3 regions of the Pseudomonas sichuanensis genome follow, and region 1 is predicted to be linked to each of the others. Evidence: riboswitches for the same ligand, from Rfam matches in the RefSeq annotation. Region 1 holds a riboswitch; each other region holds the start of a gene.
What was found. A riboswitch is a leader RNA that binds a small molecule or an ion and turns the genes downstream of it on or off. The one in region 1 is predicted to bind cobalamin.

Region 1 (10,099 bases):
TGGCATTGCCGCCCTTGCCGTCACCGCGTTCCACCCGCAGCAGCGCCAACAGCGTGTCGCTGCGCAGCCGGCCCTGGGGCGACTGGCCGAACACATGCAGGCCATCGCGGATCTGCGATTCCTTGAGGTCGCACAGGTAGGTGTCGAGCCGCGGCAGCCACACCGCCGCGTCGTCCAGCTGGCCTTCGAGCTGCAGGTCGCGGTCGATGTGGTTGGCCTTGAGCAGTTCGAGGATGTCGCGCTGCAGCTCCTGGGCACGGCGCGGGTCAAGCAGCTGCGCTTCGTAGTATTCGTCAGCCAGCTGCTCCAGCTGGCGCAGCGGGCCATAGGTTTCGGCACGGGTCAGCGGCGGCATCAGGTGGTCGATGATCACCGCCTGGGTGCGCCGTTTGGCCTGGGCGCCCTCGCCCGGGTCGTTGACGATGAACGGGTAGATGTTCGGCAGCGGGCCGAGCAAGGCGTCTGGCCAGCATTCATTGGACAGCCCGACCCCCTTGCCCGGCAGCCACTCCAGGTTGCCGTGCTTGCCGACGTGAATCAGCGCATCGGCGGCATAGCCGTTGCGCAGCCAGAAGTGGAACGCCAGGTAGCCGTGGGGCGGCACCAGGTCGGGGTCGTGGTACACCGCGCTGTGGTCGACCTGGTAGCCGCGCGCGGGCTGGATGCCGACGAAGGTCAGGCCGTAGCGCAGGCCGGCCACCATCAAACGCCCGCTGCGGTACATCGGGTCCTGTTCGGGCGGGCCCCAACGTTCCAGCACGGCGCGCTGGTTGGCTTCGGGCAAGGCGGTGAAGGCGCTGTGGTAATCGGCCAGGCTCAGGCTCTGGGCACAGGGGCGCTGGTCGAGGTGGTCGAGGTCGTTGGTCACCCCGCCGAGCAACTGGTGGATCAGTTCGGTGCCACTGTCGGGCAGGCCGGCCACCGGGTAACCCTGCGCCTGCAAGGCCTTGAGAATGTTGAGTGCGGCGCCGGGCGTATCCAGGCCGACGCCATTGCCGATGCGTCCATCGCGGGTCGGGTAGTTGGCCAGCACCAGCGCCACGCGCTTCGCCTGGTTGTCAAGGCGCGCCAGCTCGACCCAGCGCCGCGCCAGTTCGGCGACGAAGTCCATGCGTTCAGGGTGGGCCCGGTAGCAGACCACGTCGGACTGGCTGCGCTCGCTGCGCCAGGCCAGGTCCTTGAAGCTCACGGGGCGGGTGATGATGCGCCCGTCCAGTTCCGGCAAGGCGATGTGCATGGCCAGGTCGCGAGCGCCCAAGCCCTGTTCGCTCTGCTCCCAGGCCGGTTGGTTGTCCTGGGCGCAGATCGCCTGCAGCACCGGTACATCGCGGCGCAATGGGCGCAGGTTGGGCTGTTCGGGGCTGGACAAGGCAAAGCCGGTGGTGTTGATCACCACTTCAGCCTGCACTTCATCGAGCCAGGCCTCGACCTGGTCGAGGCAGGCGCGCTCCTTGAGGCTGGCCACGGCAATGGGCAGCGGGTTCAGGCCACAGGCTTGCAGGCGTTGGCAAAACACGTCGATGAAGGCGGTGTTGGCCGCCTGCAGGTGCGAGCGATAGAACAACAGTGGCGCCACCGGCTGCTCGGGATGCCAGTCGGCGTACCAGTCCTGCAACTGGGCGCTGGCCTTGGCCGGGTGGTAAACCGCAGTACGCGGCAACGGCTGCGGTTCATCCCAGGCGTAGTCACGCCCCAACCACTGGCTGGCCAGGCAATTGAACAGGCTGACCGCGTTGGCCTTGCCACCCTGGCGCAGGTAGTGCCAGAGGCGTTCGGCCTGCTCGCCACGCACCGTGCCCAGGTCGGTCAGTTCCGGGTCGGGGCGGTCATCGCCGGGCACCAGGATCAGTTGCACGCCGCGCTGGCTGAGTTCCACCAGTTGCTCGACGCCATAGCGCCAGTAACCGACGCCGCCGTGCAGCGACACCAGGATCACCTTGGCGTGGCGCAGCACCTCGTCTACATACAGGTCGACCGAGGCGTGGTTCTGCACCTGCATGGGGTTGGCCAGGCGCACGCTGGGGAAGTCGTCCGGCAACTGCTCGGCGGTTTCGGCGAGCAGCGCCAGGTGCGAATCGCCGCTGCAGAGGATCACCAGCTCGGCGGGAGTCTGGCCGAGGTCGGCAATGCTGTCGTCCGGCACGAAGCCGCCGGGCTGGGTCCTCAGCAGGTGCATGGGTCAGGCGCCCAGGGACTGGCGCAGGCGCGCTTCCAGGTGCACGGCATCGAGGTCCTGGCCGATCAGCACCAGGCGGGTGATGCGCGGCTCGTCAGTGCGCCAGGCGCGGTCGAAGTGCTTGTCGAAGCGCGTGCCCACGCCCTGGATCAGCAGGCGCATCGGCTTGCCGGGAATGGCGGCGAAGCCTTTGGCGCGCAGGATGCCGAACTCGGTGACCAGTTGCGTCAGGGCATCGAGCAGCAGGCTTTCGTCGGCCTCTGGCAGGTCGATGGAGATCGAGTCGAAGGCGTCATGGTCGTGATCGTCGTGGTCATCGCCGTCGTGGTGCGAATCGTGGTGGGTGCGACGGCCGTCGATGTGCGCCTCGGATTCGGCACCGACGCCCAGCAGCACTTCCAGCGGCAGGCGGCCACTGCTGGCTTCGATCACTTTCACCGCTGGCGGCAGCTCTTCGGCGACTTCGGCACGAACCTTGGCCAGGCCTTCGGCGTCGATCAGGTCGGCCTTGTTCAACACCACCAGGTCGGCGCTGGCCAGCTGGTCGGCGAACAGTTCATGCAGCGGCGACTCGTGGTCCAGGTTGGGGTCGAGCTTGCGCTGGGCGTCGACCTGGTCCGGGTAGGCGGCGAAGGTGCCGGCGGCCACTGCCGGGCTGTCGACCACGGTGATAACCGCATCGACGGTGCAGGCGTTGCGGATTTCTGGCCACTGGAAGGCTTGCACCAGGGGCTTGGGCAGGGCCAGGCCGCTGGTTTCGATAAGGATGTGGTCGAGGTCGCCGCGGCGCGCCACCAGTTCGCGCATCACCGGGAAGAACTCTTCCTGCACGGTGCAGCACAGGCAGCCATTGGCCAGCTCGTAGACGCGGCCGTTGGCTTCTTCTTCAGTGCAACCAATGCTGCACTGCTTGAGGATTTCGCCATCGATGCCCAGCTCGCCGAACTCGTTGACGATCACCGCGATGCGGCGGCCCTGGGCGTTGTCGAGCATGTGGCGCAGTAAGGTGGTCTTGCCCGAGCCGAGGAAGCCGGTGACGATGGTGACGGGGAGCTTGGCCAGTGTTTTCATGTCGCGATGCCCTTGGCAGCAATGGCGCGGGCATGCGGGACGACAGCCTCGGGCGTTGCCGGCCGGGCGCGTTCGCCACCGGATCACCCCGCCCGGTTGATAGTCGAAAACGTTGCGAGGCAGGTCTCCTGGCTTGCACTGTTCCGGCAGCGGTGCCGGGGGGATGGCGCCTTCCCGCGCTTGCGCAGTGGCTGTGCCGATCCTTTTGAGTGCTTACAGTTGCGGGGGCAGCCGCGGCTTGGACCGCGTTCCCGTCTTAGCTCCGGCCTGGGCCGGAGAACCTCGAAGCGGCAAGGCTACGCATCCGCCCGACACCGGTCAACCGCTGGGGCGATTGACGCAAGCCACGCCCCATGATTTGCTAGCGCACTGCGTTCAGGTGCCCCCATTGGGGGTGAAACGGGAAACCGGTGCGTCCAGCGTCTTTAATAGACAGCGGACAAGGCCGGTGCTGCCCCCGCAACGGTAAGCGAGTGAAGCGTCTTGACCACTGTGCCGGTTCAACAGGCATGGGAAGGTGACGCCAATAGATGGAGCACCGCTCCACCTCGCCAGCCCGGAGACCGGCCTGACACCACATCAACACCCCGCGGTGGGCGGGCGCTGTCGTATTCCCTGGGCTGTCCTGCCCGGGAGCGCCGCGCCTGCCCGTTGCCCCAATAAAAGCAGCAGAGGAACGCGTCATGCCGATTACCAGCACAAAACACAGCATCTCCACCCCCGCCACACTCAGCCAGCGCATGGTCATCGCCATCGGCGCCAGCCTGCTGGGCCTGTGCCTGGTTTACTTCGCCGGCTTCTCGCACATCGAGGCGGTGCACAACGCTGCCCACGACACCCGCCACAGCGCCGCCTTCCCCTGCCACTGAGTAGCCCCGCATGATTACCCGTATTGCCCGCACTGCGGGCTTCAGTGGGCTGCTCGCCGCCCTGCTGCTGACACTGCTGCAAAGCTTCTGGGTCGCACCGCTGATTCTGCAGGCGGAGACCTATGAAAGCGCCGCCCCGGCAGCCGAGCACCATGAGCATGGCGAAGCCGCCGCCCCCCACGAGCATGAGCACAGCGCCGAAGCTTGGGCGCCGGAAGACGGCTGGCAACGCGTGCTGTCCACCACCGGTGGCAACCTGGTGGTAGCCGTCGGCTTTGCGCTGATCCTCGTCGCGCTGTATAGCCTGCGCGAGCCGGGCCGGGTCAGCACCGGCGCGCTGTGGGGCCTGGCCGGCTTTGCGGTGTTCTGCCTGGCGCCGACCCTGGGCCTGCCGCCGGAGCTGCCGGGCACCGCCGCTGCCGACCTGGGCCAACGCCAGACCTGGTGGATCGGCACCGCCGCCGCCACCGCCACTGGCCTGGCATTGCTGGTGTTCGGTCGCCACTGGCTGTTGAAGGTACTTGGCGCGGCGCTGCTGATTGTGCCCCACGTGATCGGCGCGCCACAGCCAGCGGTGCATGAAAGCCTGGCACCCGAGGCACTGGAAACCCAGTTCAAGATCGCTTCCTGGCTGACCAATGCCGCCTTCTGGGTGGCCCTGGGCCTGCTCAGCGCCTGGCTGTACCGTCGCTACAGTCAAGCCTGATGCTGGAATCTGCAAAGCCGCCGGCGCTGTATGCCGGCTTTGGGTGCCGCCGGGGTTGCCCGGTGGAGACCCTGGCGGTCCTGCTGCGCCAGACCCTGGCCGAGCATGCCCTGCCGCTCAGCGCGCTGCGCGGCATCGCCAGCATCGCGCCAAAGGCCCGGGAGCCAGGCCTGCTGGCCTTGGCCGAGCGCCTCGGGCTGCCGTTCATCTGTTTCGATGCCGGGCAACTGCTCGGCTTCGAGCCGCTGCTCAGCCAGCGCTCGGCCATCGCCTTCGCCCAGACCGGCTGCTGGGGTGTGGCCGAAAGCGCCGCATTGGCCCTGGCTGGCCGCGAATCGCTGCAGCCTGGCCTGCGCGTACCGCGCCAGCGACTCGGCGGCGCTACCCTGGCGCTGGCCATCGGCGGATAATCCGCCCTTTTACCTGCAAGGACTCCCCATGACGGTCTACTTCATCGGCGCCGGCCCCGGCGATCCGGAACTGATCACGGTCAAGGGCCAGCGTTTGATCCGCCAGTGCCCGGTGATCATCTATGCCGGCTCGCTGGTACCCGCTGCCGTGCTCGAAGGGCACCGTGCCGAGACAGTGATCAACAGTGCCGAACTGCACCTGCAGCAGATCGTCGAGGCCATGCGCCAGGCCCACGCCAACGGCCAGGACGTGGCCCGGGTACATAGCGGCGACCCCAGCCTGTATGGCGCCATCGGTGAGCAGATCCGCCAACTGCGCGAACTGGGCATCGACTACCAGATCATCCCCGGCGTGACGGCCACCGCCGCCAGCGCCGCGCTGCTGGGTTGCGAGCTGACCCTGCCAGAGGTGTCGCAAACGGTGATCCTGACCCGTTACGGCGACAGCTCACCGATGCCGGCCGGCGAACAACTGGCCGACTTGGCCCGGCATGGCAGCACCCTGGCCATCCATCTGGGCATCAAGAACCTGGCGCGGATCGTCGAGGAACTCCTGCCCCATTACGGCGCCGACTGCCCGATCGCCGTGGTCCATCGCGCCACCTGGCCCGATCAGGACTGGGCCAGGGGCACCCTGGCGGACATCGTCGAGCGCGTGGCCAGCAAGGGCTTCCGGCGCACGGCGCTGATCCTGGTCGGCCATGTGCTGGGTGATGCACCGTTCGCCGAATCGGCGCTGTACCGCGCCGGCCACGCCCACCTGTACCGCCCGGGCAACTGAAGCGATTGCCGCCAGACGTGGCGACGGCGCACACTGCCCTTCCACGTCACGGAGCCACGCCCATGCTCGAACTACGCCCCAACTGCGAGTGCTGCAACAGCGACCTGCCGGGCGACAGCCCGGACGCCTTGATCTGCTCGTTCGAATGCACCTTCTGTCGCAGCTGCAATGACCAGCACTTGCACGGCCGCTGCCCCAACTGTGGCGGCCCGCTACTCAGCCGCCCGCCCCGGGTGGGCCAGGCCCTGAAGAACAACCCCGCCTCCAGCGAGCGCATCCTCAAGGCACATCCCGCCTGCAACTGACCCGCCTGCCTCAGTACCTGTCCCGGGGCGTTCCCGCGCCCCTTTTGTAGTCCTTTTCTACAATTCCTTGTTGTCTTTTCAACGCGCCTATACTCGCCTATTACCAAGGGTTCGGAATCACCGTAATGTGCGCGCTGCCCAATTGATCCGCAGGCGTGAGCCCGACGGAAGACAGGACATGGGCTCAATCCGACAGGAGTTTCACATGACATCCGTGCTGTTGGTCGATGACCATCACATTGTTCGCCTTGCTGTACGCATGCTGCTCGAGGGGGAGCGCTTCACCGTCGTCGGCGAAACCGGTAAAGGCAAGGATGCCGCACGCCTGGCCGAGCAGACCAAGGCAGATGTGGTCATCCTCGATATCGGCCTGCCCGACCTCGATGGCATGGAAGTGATCAAACGCCTCAAGCTGCTCACCCCCTCCCCCAGGATCATGGCGTTGACCGGCCAGCCGGCCGACTTGTACGTACGCCGGTGCATGGACGCCGGCATCTCGGCCTTCGTCAACAAGGACGAAGACCTCGACGCCCTGGTCTTTGCCCTCAAGGCACTGGTCAAAGGCTATTCGACCTTCCCGCAGATGGCAGTCAACAGCAACACCCTGGAAAGCGAGGGTGACCGACTGGGCAGCCTGTCGAACCGTGAAATGGAGGTGCTGCGCCGCCTCTGCGCGGGGCAGAGCAACAAGCTGATCGGCGAGCAGATGCACCTCAGCGCCAAGACCATCAGTACCTACCGCGGCCGGATCATGGAGAAGCTCAAGGTCGAATCACTGGTGGAAATGGTCGACCTGGCCAAACGCAACAACGCGGGCTGAAGCATGAGCAAGGGCACACTGCTGTGCCTGGTGCTGACCTTGCTGGTGCCCGTGCAGGGACTGTCCCAGACCACCAGCGAGGACCGTCACCTGCTGGCCCGCGCCCAGAGCGCCGCCGCGCCACTGCCCCTTGACGACAACGACCGGCAATGGCTGCGCGAACGCCAGGTACTGACCTTGGGGGGCTCGCGCCCCGACTACCCGCCTTTCGATATCAACACCAGCCAGGACGACTACGAGGGCCTGAGCGCCGATTACGCCGGCCTGATCGCCGAGCAACTGGGGATACCCATCAAGGTACGGCGTTACCCTACCCGCGCGCAGGCCATCGCGGCCCTGCACCGAGGCGAGATCGACCTGCTGGGCACTTCCAACGCTTTCGAAGCCGCCGACGCCGAACTCGCCCTGAGCCTGCCCTATGCCGATGACCTGCCAGTACTCGTCAGCCGACAGGGCGGCGCCCTGCTGGAGGGCAGCGACCTGGCCGGCCAGCGCCTGGCCCTGGTCGATCACTACCTGCCCCTGCAGGCCGTCCAGCAGCTCTACCCCAACGCCCAGATAACCCTGTACCGCTCTACCCTGGCTGGGGTCGCGGCGGTCGCGCTGGGCCAGGCAGATACTTACCTGGGCGACGCCATCAGCAGCGACTACGTGATCAGCAGAAGCTACCAGGGTGCAGTCAAGATCGATCACCTCGTCAAACTGCCGGCCGGCACTTTCGCGTTTGCCCTGGACCGCGACAACCAGCGCCTGCGCGCACTGATCGACCGGGCCTTGGAGCGCATCGCCGACAGCGAACGGCTGAACATCCTGCGGCGCTGGACCAGTGGCAGCACCAGCATCCTGCTTGATCGCCGGCTGGACGCCCTCACCGCCGAAGAACGCGCCTGGATCACCCAGCACCGCACGGTGAAGGTGATGATCAATACTGCCCTCGCACCGCTGACATTCACCGACAGCCAGCAGCAACCACGGGGCCTGACCATGGACGTGCTGGAGCAGATCAGCCTGCGCACCGGCTTGCGTTTCGACGTGGTCGGGGCACAGTCGTTCGGCGAGATGGTCGATGCCGCGACGCAGGGCAAGGTCGACATGCTCGGCGCCATTGGCTATGACCCGCGGCTGGCCACTCGCTTGCGTTACAGCCGCCCCTACCTGGCCAGCCCGCAGGTTCTGGTGATGCGCGCCAGCTCACCGCCATTGGACCCGGCACAACCGCTGAGCGACCAGCGGGTGGCGCTGTTGCGCGGCTCTCCGCTGCTCGACGGGCTCCTGCAGCAGGCACCTCGAGTGCGCCCGGTCGAGGTGGACAATCCACTGCAACTGATGGAGTCGGTGCTCCAACGCAATGCCGATGTCGCGCTCAGCCCCTATATCAACGCCAGCTACTTCATCAGCCAGGTGTTCAAGGGCGACCTGCGGGTCGCGGCGCAACTGGGTGATGAGCCCGCGCTCGCGGCCTTCGCCGTCGACCCTGCACAGCCTCAATTGCAAGCCATCCTCGACAAGGCGTTATTGAGCATTGCGCCTGACGAGCTTGAACAACTGGTCAATCGCTGGCGTACCAGTGCGGTGGTCAGCGACAGCCCCTGGCGCAACTACCGGACCCTGGCACTCCAGGTGCTGGTGCTGGCCAGCGTCTTGCTGGCGGGCGTGGTGTTCTGGAACAGCTACCTGCGCAAACTCATCAGTCAGCGCACCGAGGCCCAGCATGCGCTGCAGGATCAACTGCAGCTCAGCCGCGGGCTGTTGGAGCAGTTGCGCCAGGCGAAAGAGGATGCCGAGCAGGCCAACCAGGCCAAAAGCACGTTTCTCGCGGTCATGAGCCATGAAATCCGCACGCCGATGAACGCGGTCATCGGCTTGCTCGAACTGGCCCTGGAGGACAGCCGTCATGGCCGCATCGATGGCCAGGCGCTGGAAACCGCTCATGGTTCGGCAACCGGACTGCTAGAGCTGATTGGCGACATTCTCGATATTTCGCGCATTGAAGCCGGGCACATGACCCTGCAACCGGTGGCCGTCGAACTGGTCGGCCTGGTGCGCGCCACACTGCGGGTATTCGAGGGCAATGCCCGGACCAAGGGCATTCACCTGCGTGCCGCGCTGCCCACCGAACACTGCTGGGTGCTGGGCGACCCACTGCGGCTCAAGCAGGTGTTGTCCAATCTGTTGAGCAACGCGATCAAATTCACTGAGGAGGGGCGGATAGACGTTGCACTGGAAGTGGCTGCGCACGGCGAGCAATCGATGGGCGTCATGCTGCAGGTGAAGGACAGCGGCGTGGGTATCAGCAGCGCTGACCAGGCGCGACTGTTCCACACCTTTGCCCAGATGGACGGACGCCAGGCCCGCCAAGGCGCAGGGCTAGGCCTGGTGATCTGCCGCGACCTGTGCGAGCTGATGGGCGGCACCCTGACCCTGCAAAGCCTCGAGGGTCTGGGCACCCAGGTGGATGTCCACCTCGATCTGCCGGTCGCCGTTGCGCCCGCGGGCCAATCACCCAAGCCTCCTGCGCCCCCGGCCGACAGCCCCGCATTGAGAGTGCTGGTGGTCGATGACTACCCTGCCAACCTGTTGCTGCTCGACAAGCAGTTGCGCACGCTGGGCCACAAGGTAGTGCTCGCCGAACAGGGCCAGGACGCGTTGGCATTGTGGCGAAAGCACCCTTTCGATGTGCTGATCACCGATTGCAACATGCCGATCATGGACGGCCACGAACTGACCCGAAGCATCCGCGCGCTGGAACGTGACCAGGGCCTGCCCGCCTGCGTGATCATCGGCGTCACCGCCAATGCCCAGGCGCAAGAACGTCAACGCTGCCTGGACGATGGCATGGACGAGTGCCTGTTCAAGCCCATTGACCTGCAAGCTCTGCGTTCAGCCCTGGCGTCGGCGAGCGTGCTCCCGGCGGCTGTCGCCACGGTTGCCACGCAGTTGCCTGGCCACAGCGGTTTTGCG
Region 2 (10,099 bases), 420 kb from region 1:
TCTTGGGGTGGCCGTCGTTGTCGATGGCCAGCAGGCGCGCCTTGCCGGCGCGGCCGCCGCCGCTGTCGAGCTGCACGCCAAGGTAGGCATGGGCATCGACGCCCACGCCGATGAGGCCTTGAGTGAAGCCGGAACTGAATGTACCCATCAGGCCGTAGGCCCATTCCTCGGCCTTGCCGCTGCGTTCGGCGCGGGGTTTGTAGGCGTTGCGCGCGGCACTGTTGCGCCCGCCGTTGCGGTAGTCGCGCTGGTCGTAGACGGTGCGGTTGAGCAGGCTCCAGCTGCTGTCTTCGACGATGCCATTGGCCTTGGACTGGGCAGATTCGCCCAGGGCCAGCGGGCTGAGGCCAAGCAGCGGCAGGGCGATGAACAGCGGTTTCATTGCGCGGCCTCCAGCTTTTGCAGCTGCGCGGCGAGGCGGCTGGCCGCGCGGGCGGGCAGGGCGCCTGGCAACTGCGCCGGCGTGGGTTCGCCCACCTGCACCAGCATCACCATGCCCATCGCCAGATGCGGGATGCACTGGATGCCATACAGCCCGGGCTGGCTGAAGGTGTATTCGTACGGCTGGTTGAGCTTGCTTTTGAACGCTTCGGCGCCTGCCGGCAGCAGGCCAGGAATGCTCGCCGCGTTGTGCCCGGCCTGGGTCGGCAGAAAGCGCACGGTGTCGCCCGGGGCAATGCGCAGGTGGTCCGGCTCGTAGACCATCGCCCCCTCGGCGCCGCGGTTGAGCATCTTCACTTCGAACACCTCGGCCTGGGTGGCGGTGGTGGTCAGCAAGGCGGCAAGCAGCAGGGCGGCGGAGCGGGGCGGCATGGGCGGAACTTCCTGGTTCAGGGGGCGCGAAAACGCAGGATGCGCGCGCCGTCGAAGGGATCGGTTAGGTAGTGGGCGTGTACGCCGAAAGTGCTCAGCAGGCGCTCTGGGGTGAGTACGGCTTCGGGCTTGCCGAGGGCCACCAGGCGGCCCTGGTCGAGCACGGCCAGGCGGTCGCAGGTGAGCGCCTGGTTGAGGTCGTGCAGGGCCACCAGGGTGGTCACCGGCAGCGCCTGGACCTGTTGCAGCAGGCTCAGCTGGTGCTGGATATCCAGGTGGTTGGTCGGCTCGTCGAGCAGCAGCAGTTGCGGGCGCTGGGCCAGGGCGCGGGCGATGTGCACGCGCTGGCGTTCGCCACCGGACAGCTCGCGCCAGATGCGCTGGCTGAGGTGGCTGGCGTCGACATCGGCCAGGGCTTGCTCGACGATGGCGCGGTCGGCCTTGCCGAAGGGCGCCAATGCCGAGAGCCAGGGTGTGCGGCCCAGTGCCACGGCTTCGAAGACACTGATGGCGTCCTGGGTGTCGGCCTGTTGCTCGACCAGTGCCAGCTGCTGGGCGATGCGCCGGCGTGGCAGTGTCGCCAAGGGTTCCCCGAGCAAGTGCACCTTGCCCGTGGTGGGCGTGCGCAGGCCGGCGAGCAGCTTGAGCAAGGTGGATTTGCCCGAGCCGTTGGGGCCGACGATACCGAGGGTTTCACCGGGGCGCACGGCCAGGTCGATACCTTGCAGCACCTCGCGGTCACCCAGGCGCAGGCTCAAACCTTGGCAGGCGAGCGGGGCGACTTCCAGCGAGTTCATCACGGTCATGGGCGCCCCCGGCGGCTGACCAGGATCAGCGCGAACACCGGTGCACCGATCAGCGCGGTGACCACGCCCACGGGGATCACCTGGCCGGCGATCAGGGTGCGCGAAAGGATGTCGGCGACGATCAGGAACAGCGCGCCCCCGAGGGCGCTGGCCGGCAGCAGGCGGCTGTGGCCGGGGCCGAGCAGCAGGCGCAGGGCGTGGGGGATGACCAGGCCGACGAAACCGATGGCGCCGACGATCGACACCATCACCGCGGTCACCAGCGCCGTGCAACTGATCAGCAGCAACTGGGTGCGGCGTACCGGCACGCCCAGCGAGGCGGCGGAATCGGCGCCGAAGGTGAAGGCGTCCAGTGCACGGCGGTGCCACAGGCACACCGCCAGGCCAAGCACGGCCACCGGCAGTGCCAGCCACACCGACGGCCAGCGCACGCCGCTGAGGTTGCCCAGCAGCCAGAACAGGATGCCGCGCGCCTGCTCGGCGGTGGCCGACTTGGTGATCAGGAAGGCGGTCAGGGCGTTGAACAGTTGCGACCCGGCAATGCCTGCCAGGATCACCTGGGCGTTGTTGTGGCTGCTGGCACTGGCGCGCGACAGCAAGAGCACCAGGCCGAACGCCGCCAGCGCGCCGATGAAGGCGCCGCCGGACAGCGACAGCGCTGCGCCGCCCAGGCCAAGCAGGCCGACCGCCACGGCGCCGGTCGAGGCGCCTGCGGACAGGCCCAGCAAGTAGGGCTCGGCCAGCGGGTTGCGCAGCAACGCCTGCAGCACCACGCCGCAAGTGGCCAGGCCCGCGCCGCAGGCGGCGGCGACCAGAGTGCGCGGCAGCCGGTAGTTCCAGACGATGCCGGCGTCGATCGGGTCGAGGGCGTGGCCGGCCTGCCACAGCTGGTTGGCCAGCACCTGCCAGACCAGGTCGATGCTCAGGCGGGTTTCGCCGATGGCGATGCCGGCGAGCATGGCCAGCAGCAGGGCGGCCAGCGCGGCAATGGCGAGGGGCAGCAGGCGGCTCATGGTTGTGGCGCTTGGCCGTTGGCGAAGGCTGCGGACAACCGCTCAAGGCCACGGAACAGGCGAATGCCGGCCTGCATGGCGTCGGCATCGAGGACTATGATGCGGCCGTTTTTCACGGCGTCCATGTTCTTGGTTACCGGGTCGCTGCGCAGGAATTCGAGCTTCTTCTGGAAGTCGTCGGCGGGGAAGCGGCGGCGGTCCATGCGGGCGATGATCAGCCAGGTGGGGTTGGCTTTGGCCAGGGTTTCCCAACCCACGGTGGGCCATTCTTCGCTGGACTCGACCACGTTGCGCACGCCCAGGGTCTGCAGCATGAAGTCGGCCACGCCCTGGCGGCCGGCGACGTAGGGGTCGATCTCAAGGTCGGCGCTGGAGAACCAGAACAGTGCGCTGGTGCCGGCAAGGTCCTTGCCGGCCAGTTGCTGTCTGGCATGCTCCAGCTGGCCCTTGAGTTGCGCGTTCAGCGCCGTGCCACGGTCCTGCACGTCGAAGATCTCGGCCAGCTGGCTGACGCTCTTGTAGATGGTCTCGACCTTGAACGGCTGCAGGCGGGTGCCGTCGGCGCCGACCAGGTTGTCCTTGCCTTCGCAGTCGGACGGCAGCAGGTAGGTGGGGATCTTCAGCTCGGCGAACTGCTCGCGGGTGCCGACCACGCCCTGGGCGCCGACCATCCATTCGAACTGTACGGCCACCAGTTGCGGGCGTTTGCCCACCACCGCTTCGAAGCTGGGGTCGTTGTCGGCCAGGCGCTCGACCTTGTCATTCTGCGTCTTGAACTCGGGCAGCACGTTGTTGAACCACAGCGAGGTGCCGGCCAGTTTGTCGCCCAGGCCCAGCGCATAGAGCATCTCGGTGCCGGCCTGGCCGATGGTCACGGCGCGCGCGGGCGCCTGGGCGAAGGTTTGCGGCACGCCGCAGTTTTCGACGGTGAGCGGGTAGTGCGTGGCGGCGGCCTGGGCCAGGCCGGTCAGCGACATGGCGGCGAGCAGGGTGGCGATACGGGGCAGCATGGTCGGGCGATCTCCTGTCGAAGGGTGCACGGAATGAGCACGGACAGGCATCGCCAGGCTTCGGGCAGGGCGCCCGAGGCAACTAACGGATGGCCATCCCGGACACCCCGCCGGTTGGTGAACATGTGCCGGCAGGTCTCCTGACTGGTGCGTCCTGGCCCTGCGCCAGCCTTCCCGGACACAAGGTCCAGTGGCATCGATGGCGCGGGCTCGGCACCTACAGTTGCGGGGGCAGTTCCCTTTGGCGCGCGTGTGGCGGCCTGGGGATTCCCTATTAATTCCGAGTGGAAACCGGCGGGCGGCATGGTAGACCATCACCCGCCGGGTGAAAACGCCTTTACAGGTATTTGAGCCAGGCGATGTCGCGCCGGCGTGCCTTAAGGCGGGCGAACCCACGCACCGGCAGGTACAGCGCCGCAGCCAGCAGCACGGCACTCAGCCACACCGCGGCAATGCCGTCGAAGCCGAAATAGTCGCCGTGGTTGAGGCCCAGCAGCGCCACGCAGGCCAGGTAAAGCAGCTTGAGCACGTACAGGTGCAGCAGGTAGAAGAACATCGGTGCGGCGCCGAACACCGCCAGCATGCTGATCCAGCGGGCGGACCCTGCGCGCTCGAAGCCGCGCAGCAGCAACAGGCCGGTGCCCAGGGTAAGGGCGAGGAACAGCAGTGACGGCGGGTATTTGGTGATGTTGAAGAAGCTCATCAGGGTTTGCGTGACACTTGGGTAGCTGTTCCACGGCGCTTCGCCGTAGCCGTTGAGCAGGCGCAGCACGGCGAAACCGAGCAGTGCGGCGGTGCCGGCCAACAGCAAACGGTTCTGGCGCTCGGCGGCATTGCTGGTGCGGGCGAACCACGGGCCCAGGCCATAACCCAGGGCGATCACGCCAATCCACGGCAGCACCGGGTAGGAGGTGCGCAGGCGCAGGCTGTCGGTCGCTTGCAGCCAGCCACGGTCATGCAGGATCGCCCAGGGCACGTGCAGCGCCGACTCCGGGCCGAAATGCAGGCCATCGAGCAGGTTGTGCCCGGCCACGATCAGCGCACCCAGCGCCAGCAGTGCCGGGCGCGGCAGCCACACCAGCAGCGACAGGGCGATCATGCTGATACCGATGGCCCAGATCACCTGCAGGTAGATCACGCTCGGCGGCAGTTGGAAGGTCCAGGCGAAGTTGACCAGGGTGAACTCCAGCGCCACCAGGAACAGCCCGCGCTTGAACAGGAATGCCGAGACGTCGCTGCGGCCTTGGTACTTCTCGCCGTACAGCCAGGCCGACAGCCCGGTCAACAGCACGAACACCGGCGCGCACAGGTGGGCCAGGGTGCGGCTGGCGAACAGGCTGGGGTCGGTGGCGTCGATGCTCATCGGGTCGCTGACCTGGCGATGCAGGAAAAAGGTTTCGCGCACGTGGTCGAGCAGCATGAACAGGATCACCAGGCCGCGCAGGGCATCGATGCTCTGCAGGCGCTGGGTGATCAGGGTGGGGGAGGCGGTGGCGCTGGTCATCGGCAAGGGGTCGCAGGCAGGAATGAATGTCAAATGAAACGTTATCTTATAACTATTTGGCTTGAGCTGAACAGAGGCTTGGGTGGGTAAATCTGCATGCCCGCCTGGAGCGAGTGCCATCTAGTGGCGATTGGCCTGCTCGAGACACTTGTGCTTTAGCGAGCATTGGTGGATACATGCAGGCCGCGTGATGCTGAATGTAATTTGCCGACAAGGACTGCCATGAAACCCACCCATCTGCTACTGGCCTCATTGCTGACGTTGCCGTGCGCCTCGGCCCTGGCCGACAGCTGCCGCAAGAACATCCAGGGCGGCGAGGATTGCCGCTACAGCGACGGCACTACCTCAACCAGCCGCGCCAATATCATGGGCGGCTTCGATACCACCTACAGCGACGGGCGCCGCTCCAGCAGCCGCTCGAATATTCAGGGTGGGTTGGATACGCGCTACAGCGACGGCAGTTCTTCCAGTAGTCGCTCGAACATCCAGGGTGGGCAGGACACGCGCTACAGCGATGGCCGCTCTTCCAGCAGCCGGGCGAATATTCAGGGTGGGCAGGATACGCGCTACAGCGATGGCAGCTCTTCCAGTAGTCGGTCGAATATTCAGGGCGGGCAGGACACGCGTTACAGCGGTGGTAGCGGTGAGCGTGATCAGGGGCGGCGGTGGTAGGGGCTGCTGTGTGTTCGGCTGGGTATCTTCAGCGCCTATGAGATCGAGCGCCGCCCGCGCGGCGCTTCGCGGGTAAACCCGCTCCCACAGTTTGTTTCGGGCCAGTCTTTCCTGTGCCATTACCTGGTCCGCCTTGTTGGTACGACGCGGTTTCAGTGTGGGCGTTGCCGCCGCCCCACATGACTCAAGGCATGCACCAAGGCAGGCACCGGTACTTTCACAGGAATAATTGGCCCGAAATAAACTGTGGGAGCGGGTTTACCCGCGAAGCGCCGCGCGGGCGGCGCTCGATCTTGAGAGCGCTGCAAAATTACCACCCTACGCCTGCCCGCCCACACGCGCGACTAAGTCGGCCACTTGAACCCCCACACCCCCCTCACGCCGCCCGCTCCAGCACATCCAGCAACTCGACAAACTCCTGCGCCAGCCTGTGGCGCGGCGCCAGGTGCACCAGGGGCACGGCCGCTTCATGGGACTCGCGCATCTTGATCGAGTTGCTCAGGTACACCGGCAGCACCGGCAGCCCTTCGCCGCGCAACTGGTCGACCAGGGTCTGGTGCAGGGCGGTGCGCCCGGCGAACTGGTTGACCACCACACCTTCAACCTGCAACGCGGCATTGTGGTCCTGGCGCAGTTCGTCGACCTCGGCCATAACGTTAAGCAGCGCCTGGCGCGAGAAGCTGTCGCAGTCGTAGGGGATCAGCAGGCGCTCGGCGGCCACCAGGGCGCTGAAGGTGTAGAAGTTCAGCGCCGGTGGCGTGTCGATGTAGATCCGCTCGTAGTCCGCCGACAGCTCCACCAGCAGCTTGCGCAGCTTGTTGATCTTGAACTTGCTCTCCAGCTTGCCTTGCAGGTCGGCTAGGTCGGGGCTGGCGGTGATCAGGTGCAGGTTGGCGTAGCGGGTTTCGGTGATGGCCACGCGGTGCTTCTTGCCGGTGGCCGGCGCGGGGGCAAGGGTCTGGCGGAAGAAATCGGCGATGCCCGCCGGGATGTCGTGGTTGACCAGGCCGGTCAGGTAAAAGGTGGCGTTGGCCTGAGGGTCGAGGTCCACCAGCAGGGTGCGATAGCCCTCGGCGGCACTGGCAGCGGCCAGGTTACAGGCAATGCTGGACTTGCCTACACCGCCTTTCTGGTTGAACACGACACGACGCATGGCTGAATCATCCTTGAGGGGAAATGGCAGATCGGGGTCAATCCTATGACCGAAAGGTGACAGTTTTAAGACAAGGCTTGTTACATGTCCCGCCTGCGTCGTGCATCAGGGCGTAAAGCGCCACTGTCATGGAGCGGCTTGCTGCAACGCCTGGAGTTCGTCCTCGACCTCTTGCATGCGCGCTTCGACCAAGGCCTGCACTTTCGGGTCCCTGGCGCTCTCGCGCATCAGCGCGGTCAGTTTTTCGCTCAGCCGCTTGCCTTCATCGGTTTCGCCCAGCGCCTTGGCCTTGGCCGGGTCGCGGGTGGCGGCGACGATGGTGTCGAATTCGCCATCGTCGAAGTTCTTTTCGCTGTAGAGCCGATACAGGTCCTGGCGCTGGTCCTCGACGGTCAGGTGCTTGCGCAGTACCGTCTTGATCTGTTCTTCGGGCAGCTTGGGGTGGGTTACGGCCAACAGCTGCGCCATGCGCCCGATGTTGTGCTCGTAGGCTTCCTGCAGGGGCAGGCTGGAGCGGATCTTTTCGTCGCGGCTGGGTGCCTGGTCGCAGGCGGCGAGGGCGGTGAGCAGCAGCAGGGGCAACAGCAGTCTTGGCAAGCGGGGCATGGGGCAGGGGCCTTGGGCGCAGTGAAGGTGCGAGTGTACTGCATGCGATCTGGACAGGTGCATTGGGATCAAAGCAAGGAAGACGTCTGCGGCAAACATAAAGTTGTTTGACGACTTTTACGTGGTCATCTAGTTATGTCCTTCGGAGATAACATTGGATGAAAGGACGAGGCCATGTACGACAGAGAAGTTATTGACTATGCCAAGGAGCAGGAAGCGCGGGTCGCGGTACTGGAATACCGCGTCCATGCTGTTGACCATGGACGTTCGACTGGGCGCCAGGCATTGATGCGAGATTATGCGCGAATCTTGTACTCATCCTCGTTCCGACGCCTGCAAGGCAAGATGCAGTTGTTGGGAATCGATGCGGGGCGCTTCAATCGCAATCGCCTGACCCACAGTCTTGAGGTAGCCCAAATTGCCCGCTCTATTGCCAGCGATCTGGACATGAAGGAAACCGTGGTCGTCGAGGCGGCTGCGCTGGCTCACGACATTGGCAATCCCCCGTTCGGCCATCATGGCGAGACCGTGCTCGACGAACTTTGCAGTGAGTGTGGAGGCTATGAGGGCAACGCTCAGGCGTTTCGCATCCTGCGCACCCTGGAGCGCAAGCACCATGCTTACGACGGCCTGAACTTGAACGTACGCACACTCATGGCGGTGACCAAGTATTTTCATTTGCGCCGGAGCAATCCGAAGAAATTCCTCTATGACGATGACTACGCGTTCCTCAGTGCCGAGTTGCAAGAGCACGACCTACAAATCGTGAAAAGCATCGACGCCGAAATCATGGACCTGGCCGACGAGATTGCCTACGCCGCTCACGACCTTGAGGATGCCTTGAGCTTCGGCCTGATCAGCCTTGGCGAGATTCTTCATGAATTCAAAATCAGCGAGCGTTTCTGCGAGGCCTACCCAGTTATCGAGACCTTGGCCAAGGAGGTTCAAACCGATGCCATGCAGGCTAAGCGATTAGGCACTTCGGAAGAGTACGCCATGGTGCTGAAAAAGGAGCTGACCTCCAAGATCGTTCACATCCTCTGTTCCGATATCGGACTGGTCGACGGCAAATTGGGCTACAAAGAACACGCCAAGTTGGCTGAGGGCCTGAAGAAACTGCTTTTCAAAGCAATTCTGCGAAAAAAGGATGTGCAGTTGTACGAAAAGAAGGGCGAGCAGGTAATCAGAAAGCTGTTCGAGGTCTACAGCGACCCGCAGTACAACAAGAACAACATGCTTCTGCCGCCGGAACTACGCACGATCAATGACAGCCAGCAACGCGTGGTGACCGACTACATTGCTGGAATGATGGACCTCTACGCGATCCAAGAGTACGAGCGGTACTTCGGCAAGGGCAGCCTTGATCGTTATTACTTTGATTGAAGTGAGTCAGGCCCTGGGGGCGCTACAGCAGCGCCGACCAGGTCGACACCAGCAACAACCCCGCCAGGCTCTGGTTGAACCGGCGCAATGCCCGGGGCGAATTCAGCCAGCGCGCGCTGCCAGCACCCAGCAGCGCCCAGGCGGTCATGCTCGGCAGGGCGATCAGCAGAAACACCAGGGTCAACCACCAAAGCGGCAGGGCCGGGGTGGCGAACAGGCTGATCATCGCCAGCGCCATCAGCCAGACCTTGGGGTTGACCAGCTGCAGGGTGGCCGCCTGCAATGGGCCGAAGCCTGCGTTGCCACCGGCCTGCAGCGGCGCACCGGCGCTACGCAGCATGCGCCAGGCCAGCCAGCTCAGCCACAGCGCGCCCGCCCAGCCGAGTAGCTGTTGCGCCAACGGGTGATCAAGCAGCAGTTCGCCCAGGCCCAGGCCAACCAGCAGCACCACCGCAGCCGCCGCGCCACAGGCCGCCACGGTGGGCGCCAGGCTGGCGCGCACGCCGTGCTGGGCACCCTGGGCGAGGATCAGCAGGTTGGTCGGCCCCGGGCTGATGCTCGAGGCCAGGGCGAAGAGGGCGAAGGGCAAGAGGCTGTTGGACATGGTCGAGGCTCCGGTTGATCGTGGCCTCATGTTCGCAACCGCCCTGGCTTCAGTCTGGAAGGTTTGAGCAGCGTTTGCGGTAGTCCGCCGGCGTGAGCCGGTAGGCGCGGCGGAACCAGCGGCCCAGGTGGCTCTGGTCGGCGAAACCGAGTGCCGTGGCGACCTCGGCTGGGCTCTGGCCACGGGCCAGCAGCTGCCGCGCACGGGCCAGGCGCAGTTGGATCAGGTAGGCATGCGGGGCCAGGCCGTAGGCGGCCTTGAAGGCGCGAGTCAGGCGGAATCGATCGACGCCGCAGACCCGCGCCAGGTCGTCCAGGCCGATGTCCTGGTCGAGGTGCGCATGCAGGTAGTCGCGGGCCACTTGCGCGGTCAGCGGCAGGCGCGGGTCAGGGTCGAGGCGCCGGCGCCACTGCAGGTGGCCGGTGAGGCAGGCCAGCAGGTCGTCGATGGCGGTCTGGCGGACGATGCGCAGGTCCTGCTGGTGCAAGGCGTTGAATGCGCGGCTGGTGGCGCCGGCCAGCCGCGTATCGCAGTG
Region 3 (10,099 bases), 710 kb from region 1:
GGGTTTTGCCTGCGATGACTGGTACTGCTCGACCGCTGCAGGCAAGGTGCGCAGCCAGGGCGTCGAAGCCGAGGTCAGCGGCGAAGTGCTCAGCGGCCTGCAACTGTTCGCCGGCTATACCTACAACACCACCAAGTTCCTCGAAGACCCGGACAACAAGGGCCGTGTGTTCAGCCAGTGGACCCCCAAGCACATGCTGCGCGCCTGGGCCGACTACACCCTGCCGCTGGACGGCCAGCGCTGGAGCACCGGGCTGGGCTTCACCAGCCAGAGCCACACCCTGGGCTACGAGCGCAACTATGAAGTGGCAGGCTACACGGTCTGGAGCGCACGCCTGGCCTACCAGCTGACGCCCGAGGTGAACCTGGCGGTCAATGCCAACAACCTGTTCGACAAGAAATACTGGGTGGCCGGTTTCAACCAGCTCAATGGCAGCAACAACTACGGTGAGCCACGCAACTTCATGTTCACGGTCAAGTACACGCCGCAGTTCTGATCCGCCTCAATCCGCCAGGGGCCACTCGGCCAGCGGCCAGTACTGGCCCTTGCGCGACTCGTACAAGGTGAAGCTGCGCGCCGCCAGGAAGAACTCCGGCGCTTGCGCCGCCTCCGGCAGCGGCCCGCGAAAGTCCCGTGACAGCGTCAGGTGCGGCCGGTACTCGCGCACCTGCGCCTCGATACCCAGCGGCAGCACTGCCTGCTGCAGGGCATAGACCAACTGGCGCAGGGCCGCTGGCGCCTGCTCGGGCTCAAGCACCAGGGCGCTCGCCCGCGGCCACACCTGCAACCGGTCAAGCACCACCCGCAGCGGCGCATCCGGGCGCTGCAACGGCTCGACGGCGGCGCACACCGCCGGCACCAAGGCCGCATCCACATCCCCCAGGAACAACAAGGTCACATGGAAGTTGTCCGCCGGCACCGGCTTGCCGCTGCGCAGATTGAGGCCACGGCGCCACTGGGCGATGGCGCGGCGCTGTCCATCACTGACCGAAAGGGCGAAGAACAGGCGCTTGAAGGGTGCGCCGCTGGGGCGGGATTCCTGGACCATAGGGCGTTCCTTGTCAGAAGATTGGGGCAATCCAAAACACAAAGTGCATGGAAAAAACCAGTTGAATCGTTTGCGCAAGCTGTAGGCCATTACACCTAAGTCGCCCGGAATTTACGTAACAATAAGTACAATCCCTGACGATGTTTGTTTATGCTGGCGGGCTTATGCCATGGCGCATGGCCATTTTTTAGACAAGTAACCGTCCATGAAAATTGCACTCGTACTGATCTTCGTCCTCTCGATCGCCTATGTTCACCTGCGCGGTCGGGTTCGTCACAAGCTGACCCGCCAGTTGGGCGACCACTCCAGTTTCCTCGCCCCGGTCAACAGTTTCCTTTACCTGTTCTCCAGGCTCCCGGCCAAGCCCTACCTGCCGGTCGAGGCGTTCCCCGAACTGCAACCGCTCAAGGACCACTGGCAGGAGATCCGTGCCGAGGCCCAGCAACTGCTGCATGCCGGCGAGATCAAGAAGTCCGACAATTACGACGACGTCGGTTTCAACTCATTCTTCAAGACCGGCTGGAAGCGCTTTTACCTTAAGTGGTACGGCGAGAGCCACCCCTCGGCGATGAGCCTGTGCCCGCGCACCACCGAGCTGCTGCAGGGTATCGGCACGGTCAAGGCGGCGATGTTCGCCACCCTGCCACCGGGCGCCAAACTGGTACGCCACCGCGACCCGTACGCCGGGTCTTACCGCTACCACCTGGGCCTGGACACCCCTAACGACGACGGCTGCTACATCGATGTCGACGGCGAGAAGTATTCGTGGCGCGACGGCGAAGCGGTGATGTTCGACGAGACCTACATCCACTACGCCGCCAACACCACCGAGCACAACCGCATCATCCTGTTCTGCGACGTCGAACGCCCGCTCAAGTACCGCTGGGCGAGCGCCTTCAACCGCTGGTTCAGCCGCAACGTCATGGCCGCCGCCGCCGCGCCCAACGATGCCAATGACAAGACTGGCGGCATCAACCGCCTGTTCACCCGCATCTACAAGATCCGTGAACGCGGCAAGGCGCTGAAGAAACGCAACCGCATGCGCTACTACCTGGAAAAGTGGGTCGTGGTCGCAGCACTGGTGCTGGTGTTCATCTACATCTGACCGGGCAGCGCCGTACGTACACCATCGCGGGGCAAGTCGCATCGGCGCACCGCCGCTCCCACGCCAGACCTCATTGCATGGGGCACGTGGGAGCGGGCTTGCCCCGCGATGTTTTCACCAGATGAAAACACTCTCCCCATCATCGACTAGCCTGAAAGCTCCCCCGACCAACCTGACAAGGTGAAGACGATGAGCATGATGGACTGGGACGCCTACCGTAAGCAGTTGATGGCCGGCATCGGCGATCTCAAGCAACTGTCTCCCGACACCGTGGCCGGCTACATGACCGCCAGTGGTGCCGGGGCCAAGACCAATCACCTGGACGCCAAGACCCGCGAGCTGATCTCCCTGGCCGTGGCGGTGACCACCCGCTGCGACGGCTGCATCGCCGTGCATTCGCAGCAGGCGGTCAAGCACGGCGCCACCCGCGAAGAAATCGCCGAGGCCCTCGGCGTGGCGGTGGCGATGAATGCCGGCGCCGCCCTGGTGTACTCGGCCCGGGCCCTGGATGCGGTCGGCAAAGCCAGCAACTAGCCCCTTCACGGCGCCAGCGCCCTTGCGCGCCGGCGCCGCGACACCCAGACTTGGCGGCCCAGCCCGCGCAGGAACCGCCATGATCCACATCCGCCCCATGACCCCGGAAGACTTCCCGCGCTTCTGGCCGACCTTCCAGGCCATCGTCCAGGCCCGCCAGACCTACGCCTTCGACCCCGCCCTGAGTTACGAGCAAGCCCTGGCGCTGTGGCTTGAAGCACCGCTGCGCACCCTGGTGGCCGAAGAAGACGGCGAGCTGCTCGGCTCCTACTACCTCAAGGCCAATGCCGCCGGCCCCGGCGCTCATGTTGGCAACTGCGGCTACATGGTCTGCGAGAACGCCCGGGGCCGCGGCGTGGCGCGGCTGATGTGCGAACACTCGCAGAAGCTGGCACGCCAGGAAGGCTTGCTCGCCCTGCAGTTCAATTCGGTGGTGGCGACCAACGAGGTGGCCGTGGCGCTGTGGCACAAGCTTGGCTTCGAGACGGTCGGGCGCCTGCCCCGGGCCTTCCGCCACGCCCAGCTGGGGCTGGTGGACTGCCTGGTGATGTACAAGTGGCTGGCCGATGAACCGGTCGTGGAAAAGCCACCCCTGCTGATCGGCCGCAAGAACATCGAAGCACGGGTGTCACGCCGGCGCGGTCGCTGAAAGCATGGATTAGCTGCGACACCTGTCAGGCCTTATCGCCGGCAAGCCGGCTCCCACAGGGTAATGCCGGACTACTGTGGGAGCCGGCTTGCCGGCGATGAGGCCCGCACGCCAAGCACACAACCCCTTGACCCACATGATCTTTCCCTTCGCTCCAACGCTTGACTGACTCTCCGCGCGATGGTCAGATGCGCGCCAGTTTCAGGTGCCCTACGCCGCCGTGCGCAGGGTGAAACGGGAAGCCGGTGCGTCGCTCCATGCGACAAGTCCGGCGCTGCCCCCGCAACGGTAAGCGAGCGAACCCTTCGACACACCACTGTGCGCCAGCATGGGAAGGTGAAGGCTTCACGACCCTCGCAAGCCCGGAGACCGGCCTGAGGCTTCACTTGGCAACCCGCGGTGGGCGGGCGCAGGCCGGTATCCGTGCGCGTGCCTGCGTGCGCGGTTCGCCTTTTGCGTGTTTTCCACCGGGATCCATTCATTCCTGCAGCAGTGGAACGACATGTCCCGTATCAGCAAGCGTTACTCCCTGGCGGCCTGCCTGGCCGTCGCCCTGCCGGCCCAGGCCGAACAGCAGACCACCCTCACCCTGCCCTCCACGGCCATCACCGACAGCCGCGATGCGCAAACCGTCGACCTGGCCACCCCGACCCAGGCCGGTTCACGCCTGAACCTCAGCGCCCTGGACACCCCCGCCAGCACCAGCAGCCTCGGCGAGACGCAGATCCAGCAGCGCAACAACCTCACCGTGCAGGATGCGGTAACCCGCTCGCCGGGCATCACCTTCATCGGCACCCCCGGCGATGGCGGCACCGGCCTGTCGGCGCGTGGCTTCAGCGGGCAGAACTCGGTGATGACCCTGTTCGACGGCGCGCGCCTGTACACCGGTGCCGGCACCCAGACCTTCCCGGTCGACCCGTGGATGGTCGAGCGCATTGATGTAATCCGCGGCCCGGCCTCGGTGCTGTACGGTGAAGGCGCCACCGGCGCGGTGGTCAACGTGATCCCGAAAAAGCCCTTCGCCGGCGAGATCAGCAACCACCTGCGCCTGGGCTATGGCTCCTGGGACCGTCAGCAACTGGGCCTGGACAGCGGCGGCAGCCTGAGCGAGCGCCTGAGCTACCGCGTCACCCTCAACCAGCAGGCCGGCAACGGCTACATCGACCGCACCGACTCGCGCAGCCTGGCCCTGAGTGCCGCGCTGCGCTTCGATGCCAGCGACGACCTCAGCTTCACCCTCGCCCACGAGCGTGGCGATGCACAGCCGGCCAACTACTACGGCACGCCGCTGATCGACGGCCATCTGCGCAGCAGCCTGGCCAAGAAGAACTACAACGTCAGCAACGACGTGCAGCGCTACCATGATGAGTGGACACGCTTCACCACCGACTGGGCCATCAACGACAGCGTCTCGGCCAGCAACCAGCTCTACTACATCAAGAGCCGCCGCCACTGGCGCAACGCCGAGCAGTACGCCTGGGACGCCGACAACGGGGTGGTGCAGCGCGGCAGCTTCCTCGAGATCAAGCACAACCAGGAGCAGATCGGCGACCGCCAGACGTTCACCTTCGATCACACACTGTTCGGCCTGGCCAGCAAGACCGTGGTCGGTGCCGAGTACAACCGCATCCGCTTCAACATCGACAGCAACTGGCCCTACGACGACGGCAGCACAGACCCGCTCGATCCTTGGCAGCCCACGCCCGGTGCCTTCCATAGCGCCAGCCTGACCCAGCCGCAGTCGCTGTCGAAAACCAGCACCTTCGCCCTGTTCGCCGAAAACCGCACCCAGCTCACCGAGCGCCTGTCCCTGGTCACCGGCATTCGCCGCGACCAGAACCACATCGACCGCAGCAACTTGCTCGACGACACCCGCGGCGACCGCAGCCTGCAGGGCGGCAACTGGCGCGCCGGGTTGGTGTTCGCCGTCACCGACGACCTGTCGTTGTACGGCCAGTACTCCACCAGCGAAGACGGCGTCGGCGACCTGATCACCCTGCGCCCCGAGCAGCGCCTGGACCTGACCGAAGCCAAGCAGACCGAGTTGGGCCTCAAGCAGCGCTTCTGGGAAGGCCGTGGCGAATGGACCCTGGCGGCCTATCACATCGTCAAGGACAAGCTGCTGGTCAGTGACCCGCTCACCCACACCAAGCAGCAGGCCGGCCAGCAGACCTCCGATGGCCTGGAGGCAAGCCTGGAACTGGCGCTGGGCAATCAGTGGCAGCTGTCGGCCAATGCGGCGCTGGTGCGGGCGAAGTACGACGAGTTCGACGAAGTGAGCGGCGGCATCGCCTACGACCGCTCGGGCAACCGCCCCACCGATGTGCCACGGCGAACCGCCAACCTGTGGCTGAGCAAGGGTTTCGGCCAGGCTGTCGATGCCGGCATCGGCCTGCGCTATGTCGACCAGCGCTACGCCACCACCGCCAACGACCAGCACGTGCCGGGCTACACCGTGATCGATGGCAACATCGGCTGGCAGGTGCTGCCGGACGTGCGCCTGGGGCTGCAGGTGAACAACCTGTTCGACCGTGAATACGCGATGTCGGCCTACAGCGGCGAGCAGTGGCTGCTGGGCGCACCGCGTTCGTACTTCGCCACGGTCGATTACCGCTTCTGAGCCAAAGGCCCCTTCGCGGGTACTGTGCAATCCTGGGGGAATGCACGGCCCCTGTGGGAGCGGGTTTACCCGCGAAGATGACACCTCGCTGCCTGGCACGGGCTATGCCCGTGTTCGCGGGTAAACCCGCTCCCACAGAGCGGTGGTGCGCCGATGCGACTTGCCCCGCGATGAGGCCGCCGGTGCTTGTACATCACCGCGCAAGCTGATCGACTAGGGCAAGCCCCCGCCCAAAGCAGCATGCCATGACCGATATCCCGCAAATCCCCGACCCGCCCGTGCATTCGCTCGACCAGCCGCATACCGTGCTGTTCCTTGCCTATCCGCAAATGGGCCTGCTCGACCTGACGGGCGCCCAGACGGTGTTCTGGGCCGCAACCAAAGCCCGCGCCGAACGCGGCTTGCCCGGCTACCGGGTGGTCACCGCCAGCCTAACCGGTGGTCTGGTGCCCACCGCAGAAGGGTTGGCGGTCGGTACCGAACCTTTGCCGCCCTGGTTGCACGAACCGCTGCACACACTGGTGGTGCCGGGCGCCCCGGAGATCGTCCGCACCCTCCCCGAACACGGCGAACTGGTCGACTGGCTGCGCCTGGTCGCCGCCCGCGCCCGGCGCACCGCCTCGGTGTGCAGCGGCACCTTCCTGCTGGCCGCCGCCGGCCTGCTCGACGGCCGCCGGGCGGCCACCCACTGGGCCATGTGCGACGCCCTGCACCAGCGCTTCCCGGCCATCGAGGTGGATGCCGAATCGATCTTCGTGCAGCAGGACCAGGTGTGGACCTCGGCCGGGGTAAGCGCCGGCATCGACCTGGCCCTGGCCCTGGTCGAGGCCGATTGCGGCCGCGAGGTGGCCATGCAGGTGGCGCGCGAGCTGGTGGTGTTCCTCAAGCGCCCCGGCGGGCAGGCGCAATTCAGCGAGTTGCTCAAGGCCCAGGGTGAGGACAGCGCCGTCTTCGACGCCCTGCACCTGTGGCTCAACGACCACCTGGGCGACCCCCGCCTGAGTGTCGAACGCCTGGCCGAGCAGGCGCGCATGAGCCTGCGCAACTTCACCCGGGTGTACAAACAGAAGACTGGCCGCACCCCGGCCAAGGCCATCGAACTGTTCCGCCTGGAAGCCGCCCGCCGCCTGCTGGAGAACTCCACCCAGCACATCGAGCAGATTGCCCGCCACTGCGGCTTTGCCAGCGAGGAACGCATGCGCCAGGCGTTCCAGCGCCACCTGGCAGTCACCCCGCGCGACTACCGCGCGCGCTTCGCCCGCAGCGTGCCGCTGGCCGAAATCCAGGGTTCTTTGGCCTAGGGCGCAACGCCGGCCACGCTTAGCATCCTTGCTGCGTCAACCATCCTCATCGCGGGGCAAGCCCGCTCCCACAGTGCCGTGGGAGCGGGCTTGCCCCGCGATGGGCCACAGGTCGGACCAGGCCCCACCCAGCAGCACCAGGCGTACCCTTTTCCCACTGCCGTGCCCGAACCGACAATTCCAACTATCCGCGGTATTCGGAACCTCCAGGAGCACCCTCATGAAACAGATCCTGATCATTGGCGCAGGCTTCGCCGGGCTGTGGAGCGCCCTGGGCGCCGCGCGCCAGCTTGACCTGCACGGGCGCGACGACGTCGCCATCACCGTGCTCGCCCCCCAGGCCGAGCTGCATGTGCGCCCGCGCTTCTACGAACCCGAAGTGCACACCATGGCCGCGCCGCTGCAGGCGCTGTTCGATGCGGTCAATGTGCGCTTCGTCAAAGGCAGCGCCAGCCACATCGACGAAAAAAACCGTCAAGTGACCTACCGCGCGCCCGGCGGCATCGAGTCGAAACTGAGCTACGACCGCCTGATCATGGCGTGCGGCAGCCTGCTGAACCGCCCCGACATGGCCGGTATCGAGCATGCCTTCGATGTCGACAAGATCGACTCGGCGTCGCGCCTTGAACAACACCTGAAATCCCTCGCCGGCCGGCCAGACAGCCCGGCACGCAATACCGTGGTGGTGGCCGGCGGCGGCTTCACCGGTATCGAGACCGCCACCGAACTGCCGTCGCGCCTGCACAAGATCCTGGGTGATCGCGTGAAACCACGGGTGATCGTGGTCGACCGCGGCCGGACAATCGGCGCCGCACTGGGTGACGGCATCCGCCCGGCCATCGAGCAGGCCAGCGCGCACCTGGGCATCGAATGGATCTGCGGTGCCACGGTGGCCTCGGTGGATGCCAATGGCGTGGTGCTCGACAACGGCCAGCGCATCCAAGCCAGCACGGTGATCTGGACCGTCGGTTTCAAGGCCAACCCGCTCACCGAGCAGATCAGCGGTGAACGCGACCGCCAGGGCCGCCTGCACGTCGACGGCAACCTCAAGGTCATCGGCAATGACGCGGTGTACGCCGCGGGCGACGTGGCCTACGCAGCGTGCGACGAGGTCGGCAACCATGCGGTGATGTCCTGCCAGCACGCCATCCCGCTGGGCCGCTACGCCGGCAACAACGCCGCCGCGGAACTGATCGGCGTGGCACCGATGACCTACAGCCAACCCAAGTACGTCACCTGCCTGGACCTCGGCGCCTGGGGCGCGGTGTACACCGAAGGCTGGGAGCGCACGGTGTCGCCGCCGACCGACAAGGCCGAGGCCAAGGTGCTCAAGCACCAGATCAACTCGATCTGGATCTACCCACCGGCCGCCGATGATCGTGCGGCGGCGCTGGCGGCGGCTGATCCGTTGATTCCGGTGGCCTAGCCAAAGCCAGCGCGGTCGCTGTAGGAGCGGCCTTGTGCCGCTCCTACAAAAGGGCAGCGTCAATCACTGGTCATTGATATCAGCTATGCATCCAATGCATTTGCCCCTCGCGCCGAACCCATGGCATAGATGCTCGATCACGCCTTCCAGGAGTTTCCGCGCATGAGCAAGCACCCCTACGTCCCGCCTCAGGTCTGGACCCACGAGGCACCGTCCGGCGGCCAGTTCGCCAGCATCAACCGCCCGATCGCCGGCCCGACGCATGAAAAACAGCTGCCGCAGGGCTTGCACCCGCTGCAGCTCTATTCCCTGGCCACCCCCAATGGCGTCAAGGTGACCATCCTGCTCGAAGAATTGCTGGCCCTGGGGCATACCGGCGCCGAATACGACGCCTGGCTGATCCGCATCGGCGAAGGCGACCAGTTCGGCAGCGGCTTCGTCGGGGTCAACCCGAACTCGAAGATCCCCGCCCTGCTCGACCGCAGCGTCGAACCGCCGGTACGGGTGTTCGAGTCTGGCTCGATCCTGCTGTACCTGGCCGAAAAATTCGGCGCCCTGCTGCCCAAGGATCCGGCCAGTCGCACCGAAAGCCTGAACTGGCTGTTCTGGCAGATGGGCTCGGCGCCCTACCTGGGCGGTGGTTTCGGCCACTTCTATGTGTACGCGCCCGAGAAGTTCGAGTACGCCATCAACCGCTTCACCATGGAAGCCAAGCGCCAACTCGATGTGCTCGACCGCCGCCTGGCCGAAAGCAGCTACCTGGGTGGCGACCAGTACAGCATCGCCGACATCGCCGTATGGCCGTGGTATGGCCAGCTGGTACGCGGCAACCTGTACGGCGCCGCAGAGTTTCTTGCGGTAGACCAATACCCCAACGTGCAACGCTGGGCCGAAACCATCGCGCAACGCCCGGCAGTACAGCGTGGCACCCGGGTGAACCGGACCTGGGGCGATGAGGCGAGCCAGGTTCCCGAGCGCCATTCGGCAGCCGACCTGGGCTGATCACAAAGGGCCGCTCAGCCACGCTGGGCGGCCTGGATACAATGGTGGCACTTTGCCCTAAAGTTCCTCGCCTTGCAGCCGTAATCCTTGTTCAGCCTTTCTCTCGCGCAAGGATTTACCGGCTTGAAGCAATTCCTTAAATGCACCGTCCTCGCGGCCATGCTGTCGATGGGCGGCTGCGTGTCCTTCCAGGTCACTGGCCCCATCAACGCCCCTGTCCACCCCGTCGCCGTCACCAGCCCGCGCACCGCACAGGTCGCCGATGTCACGGTGTCCGCCCCCGGCCTCGACCAGGCTACCCGCGAGGCCATCAGCCGCTCGCTGACCAAAGACCTGGACCGCTACGTGGACAAGGCCGGCTATTTCAAGTCAGTCAGCGAGTACCCCACCCGCCTGGGCGAACAGGACGTGGTG

Region 2: linked by a shared signal. The riboswitch ahead of LOY51_RS16010 (ABC transporter substrate-binding protein) and the one ahead of LOY51_RS14200 (CbtB domain-containing protein) in region 1 are both predicted to bind cobalamin.
Region 3: linked by a shared signal. The riboswitch ahead of LOY51_RS17475 (TonB-dependent receptor) and the one ahead of LOY51_RS14200 (CbtB domain-containing protein) in region 1 are both predicted to bind cobalamin.

What each region holds. Positions count from the first base shown of each region.
Region 1 is NZ_CP087185.1:3,140,696-3,150,794, forward strand. It holds gene cobN (cobaltochelatase subunit CobN) at 1-2,176, opposite strand, end outside; gene cobW (cobalamin biosynthesis protein CobW) at 2,180-3,247, opposite strand; cobalamin riboswitch at 3,349-3,547, opposite strand; cobalamin riboswitch at 3,608-3,833, shown strand; gene LOY51_RS14200 (CbtB domain-containing protein) at 3,931-4,116, shown strand; gene LOY51_RS14205 (CbtA family protein) at 4,127-4,822, shown strand; gene LOY51_RS14210 (cobalamin biosynthesis protein) at 4,822-5,232, shown strand; gene cobM (precorrin-4 C(11)-methyltransferase) at 5,261-6,013, shown strand; gene LOY51_RS14220 (DUF1272 domain-containing protein) at 6,076-6,318, shown strand; gene LOY51_RS14225 (response regulator transcription factor) at 6,524-7,138, shown strand; gene LOY51_RS14230 (transporter substrate-binding domain-containing protein) at 7,142-10,099, shown strand, end outside.
Region 2 is NZ_CP087185.1:3,562,322-3,572,420, reverse strand. It holds gene LOY51_RS16030 (OprD family porin) at 1-382, opposite strand, end outside; gene LOY51_RS16025 (pseudoazurin) at 379-813, opposite strand; gene LOY51_RS16020 (ABC transporter ATP-binding protein) at 831-1,619, opposite strand; gene LOY51_RS16015 (FecCD family ABC transporter permease) at 1,616-2,632, opposite strand; gene LOY51_RS16010 (ABC transporter substrate-binding protein) at 2,629-3,642, opposite strand; cobalamin riboswitch at 3,756-3,953, opposite strand; gene LOY51_RS16005 (acetyltransferase domain-containing protein) at 3,980-5,146, opposite strand; gene LOY51_RS16000 (hypothetical protein) at 5,369-5,818, shown strand; gene LOY51_RS15995 (ParA family protein) at 6,195-6,971, opposite strand; gene LOY51_RS15990 (DUF2059 domain-containing protein) at 7,098-7,577, opposite strand; gene dgt (dGTP triphosphohydrolase) at 7,752-8,960, shown strand; gene LOY51_RS15980 (LysE family translocator) at 8,983-9,564, opposite strand; gene LOY51_RS15975 (AraC family transcriptional regulator) at 9,614-10,099, opposite strand, start outside.
Region 3 is NZ_CP087185.1:3,850,435-3,860,533, forward strand. It holds gene LOY51_RS17450 (TonB-dependent siderophore receptor) at 1-496, shown strand, start outside; gene thpR (RNA 2',3'-cyclic phosphodiesterase) at 503-1,048, opposite strand; gene lpxO (lipid A hydroxylase LpxO) at 1,254-2,153, shown strand; gene LOY51_RS17465 (carboxymuconolactone decarboxylase family protein) at 2,343-2,687, shown strand; gene LOY51_RS17470 (GNAT family N-acetyltransferase) at 2,767-3,336, shown strand; cobalamin riboswitch at 3,523-3,728, shown strand; gene LOY51_RS17475 (TonB-dependent receptor) at 3,839-5,956, shown strand; gene LOY51_RS17480 (GlxA family transcriptional regulator) at 6,202-7,257, shown strand; gene LOY51_RS17485 (NAD(P)/FAD-dependent oxidoreductase) at 7,478-8,683, shown strand; gene yghU (glutathione-dependent disulfide-bond oxidoreductase) at 8,846-9,685, shown strand; gene LOY51_RS17495 (hypothetical protein) at 9,845-10,099, shown strand, end outside.